4 regions of the Furfurilactobacillus sp. WILCCON 0119 genome follow, and region 3 is predicted to be linked to each of the others. Evidence: predicted binding sites of a transcription regulator. Region 3 holds the regulator's gene; each other region holds the start of a gene.
The links. Region 3 encodes Rex, which represses fermentation and respiration genes when NADH is low (regulators of the CRP and FNR family bind a similar motif). Its sites were predicted from a motif close to TTGTGAANTANTTCACAA; they were not measured.
Positions count from the first base shown of each region.

Region 1: a site for Rex is predicted at 1,328-1,345, ahead of pdhA (pyruvate dehydrogenase (acetyl-transferring) E1 component subunit alpha). Genes of this name have one in related genera too.
Region 2: a site for Rex is predicted at 1,955-1,972, ahead of ACRYI5_RS06775 (MaoC family dehydratase). Genes of this name have one in related genera too.
Region 4: a site for Rex is predicted at 1,574-1,591, ahead of ACRYI5_RS07705 (iron-containing alcohol dehydrogenase). Genes of this name have one in related genera too.

Region 1 covers NZ_JBPCCV010000005.1:61,013-64,165, reverse strand. Annotated here, with positions in the region: gene ACRYI5_RS08700 (hypothetical protein) at 1-281, shown strand, start outside; gene ACRYI5_RS08695 (peptide deformylase) at 365-976, opposite strand; gene pdhA (pyruvate dehydrogenase (acetyl-transferring) E1 component subunit alpha) at 1,489-2,607, shown strand; gene ACRYI5_RS08685 (alpha-ketoacid dehydrogenase subunit beta) at 2,610-3,153, shown strand, end outside.
Region 2 covers NZ_JBPCCV010000003.1:258,919-262,071, forward strand. Annotated here, with positions in the region: gene ACRYI5_RS06765 (MIP/aquaporin family protein) at 1-256, opposite strand, end outside; gene ACRYI5_RS06770 (enoyl-CoA hydratase-related protein) at 642-1,439, shown strand; gene ACRYI5_RS06775 (MaoC family dehydratase) at 1,505-1,939, opposite strand; gene ACRYI5_RS06780 (DMT family transporter) at 2,249-3,153, opposite strand, start outside.
Region 3 covers NZ_JBPCCV010000002.1:261,880-265,032, reverse strand. Annotated here, with positions in the region: gene ACRYI5_RS04815 (ABC-F family ATP-binding cassette domain-containing protein) at 1-507, opposite strand, end outside; gene ACRYI5_RS04810 (redox-sensing transcriptional repressor Rex) at 848-1,507, shown strand; gene groES (co-chaperone GroES) at 1,754-2,038, shown strand; gene groL (chaperonin GroEL) at 2,108-3,153, shown strand, end outside.
Region 4 covers NZ_JBPCCV010000004.1:125,565-128,717, forward strand. Annotated here, with positions in the region: gene ACRYI5_RS07700 (ABC transporter ATP-binding protein) at 1-176, opposite strand, end outside; gene ACRYI5_RS07705 (iron-containing alcohol dehydrogenase) at 364-1,536, opposite strand; gene ACRYI5_RS07710 (peptidoglycan bridge formation glycyltransferase FemA/FemB family protein) at 1,754-2,998, opposite strand.

The DNA of each region.
Region 1 (3,153 bases), on a different contig from region 3:
TGGCGTTTGAATTTACCATTGTGGGTGACGGGCTAACGCCTGCTCAATTGCCAATGCTGCGCCGGCAGTTGAATAATGCACTGGGTGAATACGCGGGTAAACATGAGGTTACCCGTTATTCAGCAGACTCACCAACGTTTGTGGTTACAGATCTATGGCTCTTTGAAGACCAATGGCATGTCGATGTCGCGTACCTAATGAATGAGGCGACCGTCGAGTACATTCGGGATTTAAAACGTCTTAATGCTTCTGAAGTTCCCACCCAAGAAAAACAGGATTAATGAACAAATAAAAATGGCAACGACCTACATTATCTGGGTCGTTGCCATTTTTGATTGTTCATTATTAATAGCTGTGGCGTGGGTTAACCAATTAAAATGGTGCCATCATCAGCGGCGAAGGGATGTTCATGATTAATGTGATCATAGAACAAGGTGCCGTGTAAATGATCAATTTCATGTTGGCAAACAATGGCTGGGTAATTCTTCAGCCGAATCGAGTGAGTCTCACCGTCAACATCTTGGTACCGAAGGGTGATCCGGTCAGCACGGGGAACATAGCCAGGCCGATCTTCATCAACGGATAAACAACCTTCACCCTCAGATAGTGCACCAGCTTGAACTGATTGGCTAACGATAACGGGATTGATGATCACGTCTTTAAAGATTGGGTTATCTTGTGCTTCTTGGGCAGCCTTGACGATATCGTCGTGGTTTTCAGGATCCTCTGGTTCAACCGGGGAGGGAACCAAGACGGCAGCCATCTGAATGGAAACATCCACTTGTGGTGCGGCCAAACCGACACCGGCCCGGAGCTTATACTTTTCAGCGAGGTCAGGATTTTGGCTAACTTCCAAATATTCCATCATGTCAGCAGCAAGCTGGCGGTGCTCCTCACTTAAAGGAAAGGTAACCTTAGCCGCCTGTTTTCGCAAAGTGGGGTTACCATCCCGAATAATGTTGTTCATTAATATCACGTTCGTTCCTCCTCGAGTAGTTCTGCATACTAGTGTAGCATATGCGTGAAAATGGGACTACTACCCATCTTAATTGAATGTGGCCGCCCATGATTTTGTTAATTGCTAAGTGAAACAACAAACAATGCGGATTGTTTCACCGTAATTTTCAGTTGAATTAGTGGGTGATTCACGGCTGGTTTGGGGATGCTTGTGAAAATGGAAAGGGATGAAAGAAATGGTTGAGCCCTGTTAACCGTTCAAGGAAAAGAGTAAAAATCGTGACCTGACGCGGATACGGTTTATTTGTTAGACAAATTTAGCAAAAACTGTCCGAAAGCTTCACAAAGTCGCAGGTGGCTGCCTGATCTATTGTGAACAGATTAACGAGACTGAAAACCCTTGCAAACGGATTCTGCAAAGCGGTACAATAAATTACGAAAGATGAAAGCGCATACATTTGCTTATGAGAAATATTAGACACTGGGCGAATGAACAGCTGTCATCAGATAAAGGAAAGGAATGTGTGCATTATGGCAAACAACGATTCATCAACGGCAATTGTCGATTTCGCTGCAATTAAAAATAACCAAGGCAGTGATTATAAGACGGTGCAAGTATTAGACAGTTCTGCCAAAGTCGTTAATCAAGAGGTCTTTGATAGTTTCAGCAATGACCAATTGGTTGATTTCATGAAGAAAATGGTATGGGAACGTGCATTGCATGAACAAACAATGAGCTTTTCACGTCAAGGTCGGTTAGGCTTTTACGCCCCAACGGCTGGTGAAGAAGCAAGTGAAATGGGGAGTGTTTCAGCATTTGAACCCCAAGACTTCTTATTCCCTGCTTACCGTGACCTTCCTCAATTAATTCAACATGGTGGTTCAGTTGAAAAAGGGTACTTATGGTCACGTGGTCATGTTCTTGGCAATATTTATGATGAAAAATATCGTGCTTGGATGCCACAGATCATTATCGGTGCACAGTATGTTGAAGCTGCCGGTGCTGCTCTAGGAATTAAAAAGAACGGTGAAAAGAACGTCGCCTTTGTTTACACCGGTGATGGTGGGACATCGCAAGGGGACACGTACGAAGGATTAAACTTTGCTGGGGCTTTCCAAGCACCACTTGTTGCCTTTGTTCAAAATAACGGTTTTGCCATTTCTGTTCCACGTGCAAAGCAAACAGCTGCGAAGACACTGGCTCAAAAAGCTGTCGCTGCCGGAATTCCATCTGTTCAAGTTGATGGGATGGATGTTTTGGCCGTTTACGCTGTTTCAAAAGCTGCCCGTGACTATGCGGCAGCAGGGAACGGACCAGTCTTAATTGAAACCTTAACGTACCGGTATGGTGCTCACAGTTCCGCTGGTGATGACCCATCGCGTTACCGGAGTAAAGAAGAAGAAAAACCGTGGCATGATGAAGACCCATTGATTCGGTTACGGAAAGTGCTGACAGATAAGGGCTTATGGTCTGATCAACAAGAAAGTGACTATGTCGACGCATGCAAAGCTGACTTTAAGGCTGCATTGAAGGCTGCGGATGCAGAACCAAAGCAAACCAACGTTGAAATGTTAAAGAATACGTTCGAAGTACCAACTCCGAACATCAAGGCGCAAATTGCCGAATTTGAAGCAAAGGAGTCGAAGTAATCATGGCTACGAAAACTTATATTCAAGCGATTACTGACGGACTTGATCAAGTCCTAAGCGACGATGACAAGACGTTAATCTTCGGTGAAGATGTCGGGAAAAATGGTGGTGTGTTCCGGACAACCCAGGGCTTACAGGACAAGTATGGTGAAGACCGGGTCTTCGATACACCATTAGCTGAATCTGGAATTTTAGGATTAGCAATGGGATTAGCTGCAACTGGCTGGCGCCCACTCCCTGAAATCCAATTCATGGGCTTTACGTTTGAAGCAATCGACTCCATCGCCGGTCAAATGGCCCGGACACGATTCCGCTTTGGTAACACAAAGAACATGCCAATCACCATTCGGACACCATTTGGTGGTGGGACGCATACCGCTGAAATGCATTCCGATAACTTGGAAAACTTCTTTACTGGTGTACCAGGATTACGGGTTGTAACACCATCTAATCCTTATGACGCCAAGGGCTTGATTATTTCCGCAGTTGAAAATAACGACCCTGTATTGTTCATGGAAAACTTGAAACTGTACCGGTCCATGAAGG
Region 2 (3,153 bases), on a different contig from region 3:
CTGCCGCTGCTTGAGCCAGTGTAATTGCGGGATTAAGGTGGTTTCCTGAAATGGATCCAAACATCATCGCCGGGATCATGACCCCGAGGCCGTACCCAAATGCAATGAACAGCCACCCCCCATTAGCTTGACCAGCCGTTCCGTTCCCCGTTGTCCCCTTCAAAAACGAATTGGCAACGGCCCCGTTCCCGAATAAGACCAAAATCATCGTGCCAAAAAACTCTGCTGCTAACCGAACATCCCAACTACCTGTCATAAATATCCGCCTCCTTTAGTTTTCAACCTGCATAAAGTAACATTTTGCACATTACTTTATATTTTAACCAATATGAACTATAAAAAAAACGCTTTCAGAAGTAAATGTTGATATTTTTTCATTATTTCGATTACAAAAAGTTATAGGCTGGTCAAAGCCTAATTCAACACCATTTTAATTCCATAAAAATTCGTTTTTTCACAAACTTTGCTGATGAACTTGTCTACCTTGGTGATTAAAGGTTCCCTGCAAATCCCAGTGCGACGCGATTTCCATTTTTTCGCTTTGCATGTGCATCATTGCATTTATTTGATTTCACGCTATCATGTGAATTGAAAGTGCTCGCTAGTATCACTCCCGGAATTACGAAAGGACGTTACTAACGATGATTAAAACAACAACGTTTAAAAACATTTTGCTTGATGTCTCTGATGGGATTGCAACCTTGACCATTAACCGGCCGCGGTCAATGAACGCCTTAAATTCAGCCACACTGATCGAAATTGGTCGGGCACTGGATAACGTCAAAATGAACGCCGCCGACATTAAGGTGCTTACCATCACAGGTGCCGGTAAAAAGGCCTTCGTCGCAGGCGCAGATATCGCCCAAATGCGTGACATGAATGCTCTGGAAGCCGCTGATTTATCAAAATTAGCGCACGAAACGTTTGGTAAGATTGAAAACTTACCACAAGTCACCATTGCTGCCGTAAACGGTTACTGTTTAGGTGGTGGTCTTGAATTAGCCGCCTCATGCGACATGCGAGTGGCTTCAAATAAGGCCAAGTTTGGTCAACCTGAAGTGACGCTTGGGATCGTTCCTGGCTTTGGGGGAACCCAGCGCCTTACCCGGTTAGTCGGTCGTGGGAAAGCCAAGGAAATGATTGCAACGGGAACCATGGTGGATGCAGAAGAAGCTTACCGGACCGGGATCGTTGAAGAAGTGACGGAACCAGCCGCCTTAACGGACAAGGTGACGGAAATTGCGGACACCATTCAGAAGAATGGGTTGATTGCTGTCGGGATGGCTAAGTACGTCATTGACCGTGCCGCTGATCTTCCCCTCGACACCGCCATCGACTTCGAAACCCAAATGTGGGCCCAAACATTTGCAACCGCTGATCAAACGGAAGGTATGACCGCCTTTCTTGAAAAACGGAAAGCAGAATTTCCTAACGAATAACATCTAAATCACAATAGGAACGCCCCCCTCTTTTACCATGAGGGGGGCGTTCTTATTGTGGTGGCTTAATGTTTAGCTGGCATGATCGTCGCTTCGCCATCAGTAACGATCTCACCATTTTGATTTGTCACCGTTGTTGCAATCGTTGCAATCTTAAAGTGCTTTTTGGCTTCGATCTTGGTAACCTCAGCCGTAACAACCAGAACATCGTCAAAGTGAACTGGTTTCTCAAACCGTAACGTCTGTCCTAGGTAAATGGCTCCTGGTCCCGGCATCTTTGTTCCTAAGCAAGCCGAGATCATTCCCGCAGAAATCATGCCGTGCGCAATCCGGCCGTGAAATTGGGTTTGTTCAGCAAACTCATCGTCCATATGCATGGGGTTGTAGTCCCCGGTGACCTTCGCAAAGTCCTTCACGTCAGCTTCGGTGACCCGTTTGGAGAATTCGCCGCTCATCCCAACTTCTAATTCGTCTTCATAAATAATTTTGTAATCAACCATTTTACAGCCTCCATGATGTGTTTTAAATCACAAGATTACATCACCCTGTGATAACGTCTTCATTGTCTTCTGGAAGCGATTTCATATCCAATACGAATTATTTATTGACGCTATTTCTGCACGTAATAGGTTGGTTAAAAGCCCGTCAACTCGCGGCAATCATCTTGATGGTCCGGCGTCCAGCACCTTCATATTGTGATAATTTTACTAAACTGGCGTCGGGCCGTTTCACCCGATCAGGGAATAAAAAACCGTCAATCCTAAATTGAATTGACGGTCTTAATGACGCGTTTCATTATTCGTTTAATCTTACGAGTGGTTATGACCACCGTTCGATGTGTTAAACCACTGGCCCATGGTCAACGCAATCTTTTCACCAACCAGTGTCACAACGGAACCGATCAGGATAACAACGATCCCAACGACCGTATTTTTATAAATCGGTTCCCCAAGCACGATCAGCGCTAACACTGGTGCCAAGGCTGGTTTAATGAAGAAGATCAGCGAGGCAACGGGAATCCCCGCCTCATCCATGACGATGAAGTATAAGCCAAACGCCACCCCGGTCACAAGGATACTAACGTAAGCCAACAGTGGCAGAGAACTCCAACTCAAGTTTGCAAAAAACGGCACGTCACTGAAGCCCTTGATTCCGCGAAGGACGTTTGCCTCACCCGGAATGTGCGTTGATAACATGAACAGGCCCAATTCCATCGCTCCGGCAATGAACGAGAAACAGGTCATGGTCAACCCATCAAAGTGCCGCCGATTCGAATTCACCCGGGAAAGAACGCCATAAAGACCAAACGTTATTGAACACAACAGGCCCAATAAAATGCCCACGGGATTCGTCAATTTAAAGGGGTTAATGATGATCACCAACCCAACTAGCGTTAAAATAACGGCAATCGTGTTGGTTCGCGTCATCCGTTCACCCAAGAAGATCAATCCAATCAACATCCCAAAAACAGGATTAGCACTTAATAAAATGGCAACTGTTGACGCGGTCGTTGCCTGGATTGCCATCTGATAGAGTGTCATACTGACAACAACACAGGTGAATCCAGTTAGGGCAAAGGCCCCCCAATCACGGAGATGCAGCTGCTGATTTTTTCGATGTAATGTATGTACTGCAATTGGTAGTAATGCTAAACCACCGCATAAAAAGCGGATGAAGTTAAGTTCAATGGGGTTAAAGCTCCCACCTGCGATTT
Region 3 (3,153 bases):
ACCAGAAAAACTGGTGACGTTACGGTCGTACGTGTCTTCATCGAAATGAAAGGCATGGAGAACACCACGAATCGTGGCCTGATAGCCATAACCGTTATTTTCTGTGAAGTCGTGCTGCAACTGGTCGTAGTCGGTTAGTAAGTGGGTGTAATCTGTACTGGTATGATCAGCCGCGGGGTCGGCAATTTGGGCTTCGAGTTGATGCAACTGGGCTTCCTGACGCTGCTGCTGAGCAAAAACGGTGAGCATTTCGTCCCAGACGGTGTTGCTCGAGGTTAAGCCGGCGTCCTGGGGAAGGTAGCCGATGGTGGCGCCCTTTGAAGAGGAAATGGTCCCCTCATCAGGCTCCGTAATGCCAGCAATCATTTTCAGCAGGGTGGATTTTCCGGCACCATTCCGGCCCACCAAACCGACACGGTCGCGGTCGTTAATGGTCATTGAAACGTGTTGAAATAAAGTATCAGCGCCGAAACGTCGCGCAACTTGTTGCACCTGAAGCACTTGCATAAATTGAGGTCTCCTACATCATAAAAGTCTTTGTTCTATTTTAGCATGTTGTGGGGTGGGATTGCGAAAGGGACAAAAAGTTCGTGAAATGAACTAATGATTGGTGGATAAACGCGTGTAACCACTCGAGAAGTGGTCTAAAAATTAATCAGTAAAAGAAACGCCGGTTTAAGCCACTTTTGCGCATTGAAAAATGGTGAAATGCCCTTGTAATTTTGCGAAATACCCGAATGCTGATATGAAATATGCTTCACAATAAGGGGCCCTATGCTATAATTTACCTTACAACGAGTTTCACAAGGATAACCCGCAAAGTGCGGAAAGAAAAGGAGTGACTGCTGTGGCTGAACAACGAATTCCACGGGCAACGGCAAAACGGTTGCCAATTTATTATCGATACTTGAACATTCTCCTCAACGCAGATAAGATGCGCGTCTCATCAACAGAATTGTCAGAAGCAGTGAAGGTGGATTCCGCCACGATTCGGCGGGACTTTTCCTATTTTGGTGCACTAGGAAAACGGGGCTACGGCTATGACGTGCCTAAATTACTTGAATTCTTCAAACGAATCTTAAATCAGGATCAACTGACTAACGTTGCATTGATCGGGGTTGGGAACCTTGGGCATGCATTGCTCAACTTTAACTTCCACCAAAACAGTAACGTTCGGATCAGTGCCGCTTTTGATGTGAACGAAGCCATCATTAATACAGTTCAAAGTGGTGTGCCAATTTATCCACTGGATGAGATGGTACAACAGTTGCGGGATCAACAAATTGAAATTGCAATTGTGAGTGTGCCAGAAGACACAGCGCAAGACGTGACGAATCAAGTGGTTGAAGCTGGTGTTCAGGGAATTTTGAACTTTACGCCACGGCGGTTAACGGTTCCTGACAACATTCGGGTTCAAAACGTCGATTTAACAAACGAATTACAAACCTTGATTTACTTCATCGACCATTACGAAGGTGGCGACGATGGGGAAGAGGACGACGAATAAGCACGGTTTAACAACATTTGGACAATGAGCCAGATGTTTTTTTATTGTCAAAAAACATTTGGCTCACGTTGCCGTATGTCTTGGTGAATGGGGCGTCAGTGGCTTGGGAAAAAACTTTTTGACTAAGTTTGACCAAAACACTTGCATTCAGAAAGCGGCATGGTTATCATAGAGCATGTTGTTAGCACTTAACGTATAAGAGTGCTAAAAGCTCTGATTATAATAATGATATTGGAGGGAATCAACGTGTTAAAACCATTAGGAGATCGCGTTATTTTACAAGCTTCAGAAGAAGAAGAACAGACCATTGGTGGCATTGTCCTTGCAAGTAATGCACAGGAAAAGCCAACAACTGGGAAGGTTATCTCAGTTGGAACTGGCCGGATTTTGGACAACGGAACGACGGTTGCCCCACTTGTTAAAGCGGGCGACGTTGTGATGTTTGACAAATATGCGGGAACCCAAGTTTCAGATAACGGTAATGACTACCTGGTTCTCCATGAAAAAGACATCGTTGCGGTTGTTGAATAACAACGCAGCGTTAACAAACCGAAATAAGCATGTGTCAGCACACTAAAATACAGTTGAGGTGGCAGAAAAATGGCTAAAGATTTGAAGTTTTCAGAAGACGCCCGGAGCGCAATGCTCGCTGGGGTCGATAAATTAGCAAACACAGTAAAGACAACGCTTGGACCAAAGGGACGGAACGTCGTTTTGGAACAAACATACGGTTCACCAACCATCACAAATGATGGGGTAACGATTGCCAAGGCCGTTGAATTAAAGGATCATTTCGAAAACATGGGTGCTAAGTTGGTGGCAGAAGTTGCTTCCAAGACAAACGACATCGCCGGTGACGGAACAACGACCGCCACGGTGTTGACGCAATCCATCGTTAACGAAGGGATGAAGAACGTTACGGCGGGTGCAAACCCTGTTGGGATTCGCACCGGGATCGAAAAGGCAACCAACGCCGCCGTTGATGCCTTGCACAAGATGAGCCACGATGTGAAGACTAAGTCTGACATTGCTCAGATTGCGTCCATTTCAGCCGCTGATCCAGAAGTCGGGACGTTGATTGCCGACGCAATGGAAAAGGTTGGTAACGATGGTGTGATCACCATTGAAGAATCTAAGGGAATCGAAACAACGTCCGATGTTGTTGAAGGAATGCAGTTTGACCGTGGGTACATGAGTCAATACATGGTTACCGACAACGACAAGATGGAAGCTGACTTAGACAACCCATACATCCTGATTACCGACAAGAAGATTGCGAACATCCAAGACATCTTGCCATTATTGCAATCAGTTGTTGAACAGGGCCGTGCATTGTTGATCATCGCCGATGACATTACCGGTGAAGCACTCCCAACGTTGGTATTGAACAAGATGCGGGGAACATTCAACGTGGTTGCCGTTAAGGCGCCTGGTTTTGGTGACCGGCGGAAGGCACAACTGGAAGACATCGCTGCCTTGACTGGCGGAACCGTTGTGACTGATGACCTTGGCCTGAACTTGAAGGACACAACCGTTGAACAGTTGGGTCAAGCAGGTAAGGTTACGGTTACTAAGGACAACACTACCATCGTTGAAGGTGCAGGTAACAAGGCGGCCGTTGAAGAACGGGTTGCTAACATCAAGAG
Region 4 (3,153 bases), on a different contig from region 3:
TGAGGAATAACGTGGTCGATGATGAATTGCTCATACTGTGGAATCACAAACTCAAGCAATGAAATGATGGCCAGGGCCACGACGTTTAGGCCGAGCAACCATTTCTTGTTTAAAACTTGTCCGAACACGAACCGGAACATTTGGCCGGTGGTGACGGATGATGATTGATTTTTCATGGTGTACCCCCGATAAGATTCAGTGAATTTGTCATTAGGGTACCCGTAATTTTGCGTTGTTCCAACTATTTGTGCTTGTGGAAAACCGCATTTATACGGCGACATCATGCCGATTTTTGGCCAAAATAAACCCCCTCGTCAGATGACGAAGGGCTTATTTGTGCATTAAGCACGGTTAAGGCGTTAATTATTCAGCGTCGTAAGCTGCTTGGAAGATCTTGATGATGTCTTCCTTAGTTCCCTTACGAGGGTTAGAGAAGGCGTTCCCATCCTTCAAGGCGTTTTCAGCCATCAGTTCAAAGTCTTCAGGCTTAGCACCGATTTCCTTGATGGAAGCAGGGATTCCAACATCTTGTGACAATTGCTTCATGGCCTTGATGGACAATTCAGCGGCGTCACGTGTTGACAGACCTTCAGTGTTTTCACCCATGATTTCAGCTAATTCAGCGAACCGTTGTGGGTCAGCAATCAGGTTGTATTGTTCAACGTAAGGCAGAAGCAGGGCACAGCAGACACCATGAGGCGCGTCATATTGACCACCCAATTGGTGAGCCATGGCGTGAACGTAACCTAAGTTGGCGTTGTTGAAGGCCATTCCGGCTAACATTTCAGCTTCAACCATCTTGGTCCGTGCTTCCAAGTTGTGACCATTAGCAACGGCTTCACGTAAGGAAGTTTCGATCAACTTGATGGCTTCGATACATTGTGAGTCGGTGATTGGGTTATGGTCAACAGAAACGTAAGGTTCAACGGCTTGGACAAAGGCGTCCATCCCAGTAGCGGCCGTTAAGCTCTTTGGAACATCTAACATCAAACTTGGGTCGTTGAATGAAACCAACGGAATGTTCCGCCATGAAACAACAACGAACTTCAAGTGTGTTTCTTCGTTAGTGATAACTGCGTGACGGGTCAATTCTGAACCAGTTCCGGCAGTTGTGTTAACGGCGATCAATGGTGGCAAAGCCTTGTCTAAGGTTTCGATTCCAGCCAGTGTGGTAATGTCGTCACCGTTTGTCAAAATGATTCCGGCACCTTTACCAGTATCATGGGCAGACCCACCACCAACAGTGATGATTGAGTCAGCGCCTTCATCTTCATATAACTTTTTAACTTCTTTAATGTTGCGGATCTTTGGGTTAGGTTCAACGCCATTGTAAATGACGTAGTCAACACCAGCTTCATCCAATGAAGCCAACGTTTGTTGAACGGCACCGCCTTCTAATCCTTCAAGGAACTTGTCGGTAACGATGACCGGCTTCTTCATGCCGAGCATCTTAGCGCGATCACCAATCTTACTGATGACACCAGGGCCAAAGAAATTAACACTTGGCATTAAGAAATCATAACTACGTTCAACCATAAATGAAAAACCTTCTTTCGGAATTTGTGAAAACATGTCGTAACTTTATTCACAAGTAAACTATAACTGTCATAGTTACAATTATCAATACCTAGTTGTTGTCTTAAGTGGTCTAGTTTTGGTAAGGAATTGCTTGCATATGATTATCTTGTCGTTTTCAGTGTGTTTTCCGAAAAACATTCCGGAATTTTCACAAGCGTGGCATTGAGCATGAAAATTATGAAACAAGTTGTTTCAATTCTTTGAAGACCGACAGCATCTGGTGTTTGGCAGGGCGGATGATCTTCGTAAATTCACCAAGGATCTCAGTGGGGTAGCCGTTGAAGCCACGTTTGAACTCGAAGACACCGTCGTTTCCGTCAAACTGACCGGCGATGCCCAAAAAGTTGTACGTGGGGATGCCAGCCGCGGCAGCTTCGTGCATCATCGTGTCCTGAAGTAAGAACGGTCCGCGAAAGGCCTTAAACGTTTCGTTGGTATAGCTAAAAACGTAGTCCATTTCTTGCGGTTGGCTGATGAACATCGCACCAGCAATATTCAGGACAGGACCAAACGCTTCTAAGAAGGTATTGGCTTGCGTGATTTTCTGATGGTGATTTGCGTTTTGCCGTTCCAACTCGGCGATCTTTTTATCGTTGTAGGCTTTGTGTTTAGCAGCTAGTTCCGCGATTTGGTGCTGATTTTGATCGATTTTATCTTGGTAGCGTGTCATGTAGCGGGGTAAATTCAGCTCCGCCACCATAAACTTAACGTGATCCCCGTAAGTTTGAAATGCACTTTGGTAATAGCTTAACGGTTTGTCCTTGAAGTGAAGCCGTTCAGCCGTGGCTTCGGTATTGTTTTTAAACTCAGCGAGTTCATCAAAGGTCAACTGGCGCAGCTCAACACCAACCTCTTTGGCCTTATTGATGTTGTAGCGCGTGGCCTTTGAGTAGCTGGCGGTCAGCTCTGCCGCGGTCAAGCCGCTCAGCGTCTTTTTATAAACAAAGTGATTTGCATGGGTCGCCTTTTGGTAACCAGTTGCGGTGAAATCGGTGTAGCGATAGTGGAGAACCTCAAGCATATGAATGAGCTCGGCGTTTTGCTCAGTTACGATCTCACCGTCGTCATTTAAAACGTAGCGATCTAGGTTGGGCAACAAGGAAAATTCCAGCCCCTCGTGATCGTAAGCATACGTGGTGAGGCATTCAAGAAAGGTCTTAAGGCGGTCAAACGTCAGCGCGTCCTTCGGGAAAACGGGGCCGCCGTACACCTCAAAGCGGTAACCAAAGTGGATTTTACGCCCCACCAACAGGGCCGCCATAACCAAGCTTGTGTCGTCACGAAGGCCCAGATAAACAGTGATGTTGCCTTGATCAGCCAGGAGCTGGCGCTGCCAACTCGTTTGGTAAAAGCAGCCGTTCGCACACGTTTGTTCAAAGGTCATGAATTCAGATTCGGATAGTTCAGTCGTGGTTAACATTGGCAAGTCCTCCATGTCATTTGTGGTTGGCATTACTATCGGGGGTTGACCTTTAAGGAGCCTTAAGATTGAAAATAAATCACCACAAAAAAGCTGAGAACGCTCGTTAAATCAAGGCTTAAAAATTCTTCTAAATAAAAGTTAGCGATTATTGT